2 linked regions of the Spartinivicinus marinus genome follow. The protein of the gene in region 2 interacts with the protein of the main gene of each other region in a pairwise test. Links are inferred from orthologs where the notes say so. Each region holds a gene or a part of one and is shown on either strand. Other genes may lie near its edges.

The links. The genes of interacting proteins can lie anywhere in the genome.
Region 1: the proteins of OQE68_RS22385 (region 2) and OQE68_RS03485 interact in binary tests that used the Escherichia coli proteins (3 or more experiments, as listed by UniProt). The link is inferred for Spartinivicinus marinus from one-to-one orthologs.

The regions. Positions count from the first base shown.
Region 1 is NZ_JAPJZK010000001.1:708,822-713,683, forward strand. The notes cover bases 687-3,638. They hold OQE68_RS03485 (chemotaxis protein CheA), read right to left. Parts: upstream 3,267-3,638; coding sequence 1,107-3,266; downstream 687-1,106. Other genes in these bases: OQE68_RS03480 (chemotaxis protein CheW), read right to left, coding at 687-1,078; OQE68_RS03490 (response regulator), read right to left, coding at 3,334-3,638. In the rest of the region: OQE68_RS03470 (chemotaxis protein CheD), read right to left, coding at 1-48; OQE68_RS03475 (chemotaxis protein CheW), read right to left, coding at 59-574; more of OQE68_RS03480, read right to left, coding at 581-686; more of OQE68_RS03490, read right to left, coding at 3,639-3,696; OQE68_RS03495 (STAS domain-containing protein), read right to left, coding at 3,758-4,063; OQE68_RS03500 (DUF748 domain-containing protein), read right to left, coding at 4,643-4,862. UniProt on the Escherichia coli protein: Involved in the transmission of sensory signals from the chemoreceptors to the flagellar motors. CheA is autophosphorylated; it can transfer its phosphate group to either CheB or CheY.
Region 2 is NZ_JAPJZK010000001.1:4,984,972-4,989,739, reverse strand. What follows is about bases 1,911-4,768. They hold OQE68_RS22385 (protein phosphatase CheZ), read right to left. Parts: upstream 3,805-4,768; coding sequence 3,016-3,804; downstream 1,911-3,015. Other genes in these bases: OQE68_RS22375 (RNA polymerase sigma factor FliA), read right to left, coding at 4,288-4,768; cheY (chemotaxis response regulator CheY), read right to left, coding at 3,814-4,194; OQE68_RS22390 (chemotaxis protein CheA), read right to left, coding at 1,911-3,003. Also shown: OQE68_RS22395 (protein-glutamate methylesterase/protein-glutamine glutaminase), read right to left, coding at 1-615; more of OQE68_RS22390, read right to left, coding at 658-1,910.

The sequences.
Region 1 (4,862 bases), 4.3 Mb from region 2 along the record:
ACAGTCCATTTTCTTTAACGAGTTTGGTGTTGACCGTTCAACTACCATAGTATTACACCTAGTTGGATAAAATTTTTGCAAAATCTATTAGCACTATTATATTCTTGTCAACCGACACCATTCCTGAAATAAAGTCGTTTTGCTGATAACAAGTAAGATTGTCTATAGAGCGATAGTTATCTTTTGTCACACGATAGACATCTGCTACTGCATCAACAATTAAACCACTGTAAATACTATTGGTAAAACCTGCCATCTGTTGTTGAATAATAATAACAACCGTTGTATTACTATAGTCAGCTTTTTTTAGCCCCATTCTAGTCCTCATATCAACCACCGGGATTACTTTCCCTCTTAAATCGATAACCCCCTGAACAAAAGCTGGTAAGTTGGGGAGCTCTCGTAATGGTGACCAGCCTCTAATCTCCTGTACTTTTAGAATATCAATACCAAACTCGTTTCCATCAAGAATAAAAGATAAGAACTCCCAATCTAACGGCTCATTATACAAATCATTTGAACCTGATAATCTCTGAGTATTTTCCGATACATTATATTGAGTTGAATAACTCATTTCTCTTTAGTTTCCGATTGTAAATTTTTTCAATTCAAATAACTTCTCAGTTGCCAGTACAGTTGCAGTTTTCTTTTTAATATTAATCATCCCGCTGATTATATCTGCTGAAACTTCCCCTTTAACCGGCAAAGCACTGGTTAAAGCACTCTCAGCCACCTTCACAACATCAGCAACCGTATCAACCACAATCCCCATAGTACGACTAATTGCTCCCTGTTTAATACTTAGCACAATAACAACTGTAGTAGAGGTACACTCTTTACTCCCTATACTAAAGTGTAAGCGAAGATCCATCACAGGAATAATCATTCCTCTTATATTGATTAGCCCTTTAATATAATCAGGTGCATTTGGTATTAACGTTGGCTGTTCCCAGCCCCTAATTTCTTTCACTCGTAATATATCAACTGCATAAAGTTCATCAGCTAAGGTAAAGGTTAGATATTGTATGTTGTTATCTGCTGTTAATGACTCATCATATTCCCTTTTCAGTTCACTCATGAATAACACCTGAAGTTAATATTCAGTTTTAAGCTGCGCATGGCTTAACAAATAGTTCATCAGTGATTAATCTGATCAAGCCAGAAATATCTAAAATTAAAGCTACCGTGCCATCACCTAAGATTGTAGCACCAGAAATACCTGGTACTTTGTCATAGTTAGCTTCAAGGTTTTTAATGACAACTTGTTGCTGGGCTAAAAGATCATCTACAAGCAAACCAAATTTATTCCCTTCTGCTTCAACCACAACCAATAAAGCACTTGTTAAATCAGCCTTAACAGGCGTTATATTTAATAATTCATATAGACGAATAATAGGAATATTTTCTTGACGTAGCCGATATACCTCAAGCGCACCAGATACTTGTTGAAGAGCATCAGGTATCATTTGCAGTGACTCAACAATTGTATTTAAAGGAATTACATAAGTTTCACTGCCCACTTTCACTAACTGCCCATCTAAAATAGCTAAAGTCAATGGTAGAGAGATTTGAAATCGACTAAAACCACCCTGTTCCGACTCTACGGTTATATTCCCTCCTAGGCTATAGATATTTTTTCTCACTACATCCATACCAACACCTCGGCCAGAAACATCTGTAACAGTTTTTACTGTAGAAAAGCCTGGTTCGAAAATTAATTCAAATATCTGAGCTACAGATAAATGTTCAGATGACTTAATTATCCCTTTTGTTTGTGCTTTATTAAGAATAGCTTGCCGGTTTAAGCCTGCCCCATCATCAAAAATGTCAATGACAATATTCCCACCACGGTGATAGGCAGACAACTGAATGATACCAGTTGCCGGTTTATTAGCTTGTAATCGGTTTTCTGTGGTTTCAATACCATGGTCTAAGGCGTTTCGAACCAAGTGAACTAATGGATCTACCAGCTGTTCCATAACATTTTTATCAAGCTCAGTTCCTTCCCCTTCAATTTTTAAGTCAACTTTTTTACCCAACTGGTTTGACAAGTCATGTACAATTCGAGGAAAACGATTGAAAATAAAACTAATGGGTACCATTCTTATCTGCATTACACTCTCTTGCAGCTCTTTCGTATTCTGTAATAGCTGGGCAAGCCCTGATTGTAGTCGCTCGATACTACCAAGAGCATCTACAGAAAGCTTACTACCCAGCTCAGATAACATTGACTGAGTAATAACCAGCTCTCCCACCAAGTTAAATAAATGATCGATTTTCTCTACATTCACTCTAATCGACGGGTTGCTTGTGTTAATCGCAGAAGGCTGTTCTTGCTTAACCGTTGCTAATTGTTGGGCTTGACTATTTTTTTTATTGACCTTTTCCGGATTTATCCCTACAAAAGACCAGGAAGATGTATCTGGTTCTGTTTGCTTAACCTCTTGCTTAATGACTTCTTCTTTTTGCAAAGGGGCAATGGTTAATTGACATTCATCAGCTATCCACTCAAAGACTTCAAGAATAGTTGACTTTGTTATTGCTCCCTTTAGCTTAATATACCATGACAAAAAACAGTCCTCTGGCTCAATAAACTCCCAGTCAGGCAACTGTTTAATGTTAGTTTCTACTGTTAGTTCAGCCAGTTCAGCCAGTTCTCTAATAAAACGAATGGGGTCATTACCTGTTAAAAATATATGTCGACAGGGAATAAAAATAATTTCCCACTCATTAACCATTTGCTGCTCTTCGCTATTATGCTCGGTTTGAAGCGTTTGCTTTACCCCATCGTCACTATGGTGAATAGCGAGGTCAAGTAGTTCACTCTGAGTATTTATTGTCTGGATATCGGTTTGTTTATCAATAAAACTATGGGATTGACTGTTAACAATATTTCTCAATAGTGTAATAACAATCTGTTGATCTGCTAAGGGACTTTTATTTCCCTCTTTTCTCATTTCAACTATTTTATACACAGCATCAACTGCCGTTAACATATGAGCAACATCTTGTTGTAAAAGTTCCCTTTTACCTTCCCTGACCAAATCAAGAGTAAACTCCAGCTCATGGGTTATTTCTGCAATATCAATAAAGTTAAACGTTGCAGCACTACCTTTTATCGAATGAGAAGCTCTAAAAACATGATTTACAATTTCTTCATCTATCGAGGCATTACCAAATGACAACAAGCCTTGCTCGATAATATTCAAGTTCTCAATACATTCTTCAAAAAAAATCTGATGAAATTGTTCAACATTGATTGTCATGAACCACTCACACTGTGTTTAATTTATATTATGCTTATTGACAATCTAACTTTTACTTTTTATATAGTTAGTTTAATACTCTTTTGATGATTTTTATTAGTGTTGTAGGCTCAAAAGGTTTTACTATCCATCCAGTAGCACCGGCCTGTTTACCTTCATTCTTCTTAGCTCCCCCCGATTCAGTCGTTAACATTAAAATAGGGGTAAACTTATAACTAGGTAACTTACGCAACTCTTTCACTAGTTGTATACCATTCATTTCAGGCATATTAATATCTGATAGAACAACATCATAAGCTTTTTGCTTTGCTGCAATTAAAGCTTCCTGCCCATCACAACATGATTTCACATCATAACCAGCTTCTTTTAAAGTAAGTGTGACCATTTGTCGCATAGACACTGAGTCATCTGCGGTTAATATTTTCACCATAATAATACCTTTGTAGCTTAAGGCTAATTGCCCTCAATTAAGCTATATCACCTACTTAACATCAACTAGCTTTTTTAGATGCTATATATCCCTTTTTTGAGCTTAAACTAATTCCTAATAACTCAAGCGTACAAATAACTACTGGAGTGGCATTAATAATTTGGAAGGTTTTGTTTTGCTTAACATACTTCTGTTGACAGGCAATAATTAATTGCAAACCAGCGGTGTCTATCGATTGAACTTGACTACAATCAACTATTAATGAATCATTTTGTTCTATATCTTCATTTAACTCGTTATGAAGTTGTTCTATCTGCCTTATATCAACAGACTCACCCAGTGTAATAGTACCGCTTTTTGCCTCCATGCAAACCTCTGTTTTCAATAAAATGAGACAACACATTACATAGTATGTATACCCGTCGCGAATTATTTTTAGGCTTTGTTATCGTCGCTCCTCACCCCAGCCACCTATTAATATAGGCTCATGGGGCTTCGTCACTTGATGGCATCACCTAAAAACCCTTCGCATTGGGTATATTATACTTCTTTATAGCACAGCAGGTCGTTTTTTGTACGACACTTCAAGAACAGCAGGTCCGGCTTATACACTTCATGATAAATATCTTTACTATTTTTTTACATCTATATGTGAGCTAGATTGTCAGCTTATCGTATCATGCAGATGCTAGTGGTTCATGTGCAAAATAAGGTAACAGTTTTCAAAACCATTTATTTTCTGGCAAGGCTCTTTTTTGCAGGCATAGAGGGCCTACGTCAAGAAAAAGTTACGCAGCCAGAGGGTAAATGGAGAAGAAGCTGTTACCTTATTTTGTACATGGACCACTAGACTAGAAAAGTGGCGAGAAAGAGTTAGAAAACACCTAGATAAGTCTCAGTAAGACTAACAACGTAAAAGCCAGAAAAACTGGCTATTACTAAAGTGTTAAGGGGCATTAATTGTTAGAATAGAAGAAATATCGCCTTTGACTTTTTCTTTAACTTCTTTAACTTCAAGCCGGTAAATTCTATCTTTTTTAATGCTCCCCTGCCGTATTATATATTCACTAATCGCTTTAGCTCGTTGTTTAGCTAGATTAGTTAAGTCTCTATCAACAACTTGAATTGTCCCAGCATATAAACGTGTTAAGAAATCAATACTCATA
Region 2 (4,768 bases):
ACCAGTGGAAGTACCAATAGCCACCAGTTTATGGCGAGCACTGCCACGATTAAAAGTAACCACTTTACCTGCAACTGCTTCGTTTGAGGCTAGGTCATGAATGATTTTTTTGGGTTTTGCGGCCGTCGGTGGTGGTGGGGCTGATGTCTTTGGCGCAGCGGGAGCCGCCGGAGCGGGAGAAGCCGCAGGTTCAGCAACGATGCTTTTACCTTGAATATGACTACGAGCGACCGCTTTTACGCGGTCACAAAGGGTTTTTCTTAATTCAGCACTATTTCTGGAAATATCTTCAAAGTTTTTTGGTAAATAATCCACAGCACCTGCTTCCAATGCATCTAACGTAACTCGAGCCCCTTCATGAGTTAATGAGGAAAACATCAATACAGGAGTCGGATGAGTTTCCATGATTTTAACAAGCGCGGTAATACCATCCATGACCGGCATTTCATAATCCATCGTAATGACATCAGGCTTTAATTCGAGATTTTTATCGACCGCTTCTCTGCCATTATCTGCAGTACCCACCACCTGGATTTGTGGGTCTGTTTTTAAAATTTCGCTGACCCGGCGACGGAAAAAACCTGAGTCATCAACAATTAGCACTCTAATGGCCACCCAGTCGCTCCTGTTTGTTAGCTAACAAAGTCAATACCATGTTTATGCATACTCTTTCAGTAAGCTAGGCACATCCAAAATTAATGCAATTCGCCCATCGCCTGTAATGGTGGCACCCGCCATCCCAGGCGTGCCTTGCAAGGTCTGTCCCAGGGGTTTAATGACCACTTCTTCCTGCCCAATGAGTTGATCGACGACAAACCCCACTCGTTGTGTACCTACAGATACCACGACTACATGAGCTTCTGTCTTCGTAACATCACTTTCATCAAATCGTCTGCCATTAATTAACCAACGCTTTAAGTGGAACAGTGGCAATGCTTTTTCTCTGACAATCACCACTTCCTGTCCATCTACCACATTAGTTTTCGATAAATCCAGATGAAAAATTTCATTCACACTGACTAGAGGTAAAGCAAATGCTTGGTTTTCCAGCATTACCATTAAGGTTGGCATAATTGCCAATGTTAATGGCACTTTAATAATAAGCTTAGAGCCTTCTCCTTTTACTGAGTCAATATTAATGGTGCCATTTAATTGAGAGATTTTATTTTTTACGACATCCATGCCCACCCCACGGCCAGAAATATCAGTAATTTCAGTTTTAGTTGAAAAACCGGGGGCAAAAATTAAGTTATAACACTCGTTATCCGATAGCCGATCCGCTGCATCCTGTTCATAAATCCCGCGAGAAACAGCAATTCCTCTTAATTTATCAGGGTCCATACCTGCACCGTCATCCGCAATGGATAGTAAAATATGATCGCCCTCTTGCTGGGCTGATAATACGACGGTGCCTTTGCGTGATTTACCTGCTTTTTCACGATCCTCTGGCGATTCAATACCATGATCAACCGCATTTCTGACCAAATGCACTAAAGGGTCAGCTAACGCTTCAACTAGGTTTTTATCTAGGTCGGTTTCTTCACCTTCAAGCTCTAAATTAATTTCTTTTTTCAAGCTTCTAGCCAAATCCCTTACTACCCGAGGAAACCGGCCAAATACTTTCTTGATCGGTTGCATCCGGGTTTTCATCACTGATAACTGAAGGTCACCTGTGACTACATCCAGGTTGGCAACGGCCTTTGATAGCACCTCATCGCCACTTTTGTTACCCAACCTGACCAATCGATTCCTGACTAACACCAGCTCACCGACCATGTTCATGATGTCATCAAGTCGCGCAGTATCCACCCGAACGGTTGCTTCTGCTGCCGGTGCTTCTTTGGCTGGCGCGGGTTTGCCGCCACCACCCGCTGGTTGACGGGCTTCGGCTGCCGCAGGCGGTTTAGGTGGACTGGCTGGAGGTGCTGCTGCCGGTGGCTCTCGTTTGACTGGCGCCGCAGTAGCGGCTGGTTGTGCTGGTGGAGGGGAAGCTGCCGCAGGCTTAGTAGGTGCAGCAGGAGGGCTCCCTTGTAGTTCATCTAGCAGGCTTTCAAACTCAGCTTCCGTTATCAAGTCGCTTCCTGTTTTGGCTGCGGCAGCTGCTGGAGCGCCTGCAGGGGCAGCAGGTGTAGTCGCAGCGGGTGGAGCCTCCGCTGTTTCAGCTGGAGTAGTAGCCTGGCCAACTGGAGCACTCCCGCCATGCAACTCATTCAACAGGGCCTCAAACTCATCTTCTGTAATTTCATCACTACCACTGGGTGGCGCTGCAGCCGAAGTAGTGGCTGGTGCAGGTTCAGCTGCTTTAGCGGGAGGTTCAGGCGGTGTTGCTGCGTCACTACTGACAGGACCACTGCCATGTAATTGGTCCAACAGCGCTTCAAACTCATCCTCAGTAATTTCATCACCACCAGCGGCGGTTGGCGCTGCCGCTTTAACCTCTGATGATTCATCTGCCACTGCATCTAACAGCTTTTCAAACTCTGCATCAGTGATATCCCCCCCTCCTTCAGTGCCAGCATTCGCAGTCGGTTGCTGGGGTGTGGTGGAGGCTGGCTCTGGTTCAGTAGGTGCAGGTTCCGGCGGTGCAGCTGCTTCTGCGGCAGGTGCAGCCCCTTCAGGCTGGGCTAAGTCAGCCAGAGCCTTTAATAACTCAGGATCAGCAGGTGTTGGCTCAACCCGGTCACGTACCTGGCTGAACATTTCATTAATGGTATCGAGTGCTTGCAACACCACATCCATTAATTCAGTCGAGACCTTCCGCTGCCCGTTACGCAGCATATCAAAAACGTTTTCAGCCACATGACAGCAGTCAACAAGACTATTTAATTGAAGAAACCCTGCTCCTCCTTTAACGGTGTGGAATCCCCGGAAAATAGCATTTAATAAATCCATATCATCGGGGCTATTTTCCAGGTCAACGAGCTGTTCAGAAAGCAGCTCTAAGATTTCTCCGGCTTCGACTAAAAAATCCTGCAGGATGTCTTCATCAGCCTCGAAACTCATGAGACAGCTCCCCTAAAACCCCAAACTAGAAAGCAAATCATCAACATCATCTTGGCCTGACACTACATCGACCCGTTCCTCTGCTTTGATTTGTGGACCTTCAGCAGCGATAGAATCTTCTTCAGTTACTGTTATTTCATGTTCAATACCAGTCAGTTTATCTACCTGACCCGCCATCCTGACGAGGTCAACTAAACTGTCTTCTACCTGCTGAACAAGCTCAACGACTCTTTTAATAACCTGACCAGTTAAGTCCTGATAATTTTGTGCAACTAAAATTTCAGTTAAGTTGCTATGGACTTGATTAACTTGTTTTTCACTGCGATCTAAAAACTCATCCATCTGTTTATAAAGCTTTCTAAATTCATCAGGGTTCATTTGTCGCTTGCGAATTTTTGACCACTCATCTCGTAAGCTATGAGCATCAGACTTTAATTCACCGACTATCGGCATACAGTTATCCACCAAATCCATGGTGGTATTTGCCGCACTTTCAGTCATCTTTGTGACATATTCCAAACGATCAGAAGCGTCCACCATATCTGACATATTTTCTTGATCGCCACCTGCCAGCCCCGCTTCAACATGAAAGTTTCGAATCGACTCATGTAATGCCCGGGTTAGTCTGCCTACCTCTTTATATAAGCTTTTATCCCTAACCTCGTTAATTTCCTGAATGACTTCTATGGCATCTTTTAAATTGCCTTTTTCCAGATGCTCCACCATTTTTTGAGCCTGCTCTTTCAGGCTCGTTTCAAATTCAGTGGGTGCCTGGTCTTTTAATTTATCAAGCAGCGACATATATACCTCTTAACCACCTGCTTCAACACGCTCGAAAATCTTTTCGATTTTCTCCTTCAACACCGCAGCAGTAAAAGGTTTTACTACATAGCCATTCACACCGGCCTGAGCAGCTTCAATAATCTGATCGCGCTTGGCTTCAGCAGTTACCATTAAAACAGGAAGTGCATTTAGTTTTGGGTCTGCCCTTACAGCTTTGAGTAAGTCAATACCTGTCATACCCGGCATATTCCAGTCGGTCACCAGAAAATCAAAGCCACCACTTTGCAACATAGGTAGTGCAGTTTGCCCGTCATCAGCTTCTGACGTATTAGTGAAACCTAAGTCACGTAACAAGTTTTTTATAATCCGTCTCATCGTAGAGAAATCATCTACGATCAGAATTTTCATATTTTTGTCCAAAGCGACCTCCATCAAGCCACATTGATGTTTGTGCTGAACATCTAACTTACTAGTCTAGTAGGTCATTAAGAGGGTGCCAGTCTATTCAACTGCCCAGTCTTGCAGACGTGCTCGAAGCCGAGCAGCAGCTTGACTGTGAAGCTGACTTACACGTGACTCACTCACCCCCAATACCATGCCAATTTCCTTGAGGTTAAGCTCTTCGTCATAATAGAGTGAGAGCAATAACTGCTCTCGTTCCGGTAGCGTGGCAATGGCTTTAGCCAGTGCTTTTTTAAATTGCTCAGTTTGATGCTTGGTTGGCGGCGATGATTGTTGTTGATCCGCTAACCAAGAGTGCCTTCCATCTTGGCTACTCAGTAATTCTTCAAAGCTAAATAACCGGCTTGAAGCTGTATCACTTAACAGCTGATGGTATTCAGTTAAGCTCAATCCTAATTCTTCTGCAATTTCTCCATCTTTTGCGTCGCGTCCAAGTCTCGCTTCAAGCCCACTGATTGCTTCTGTAATCCGCCGACTATTTCGATGTACCGAGCGAGGTACCCAATCCCCTTTGCGAATT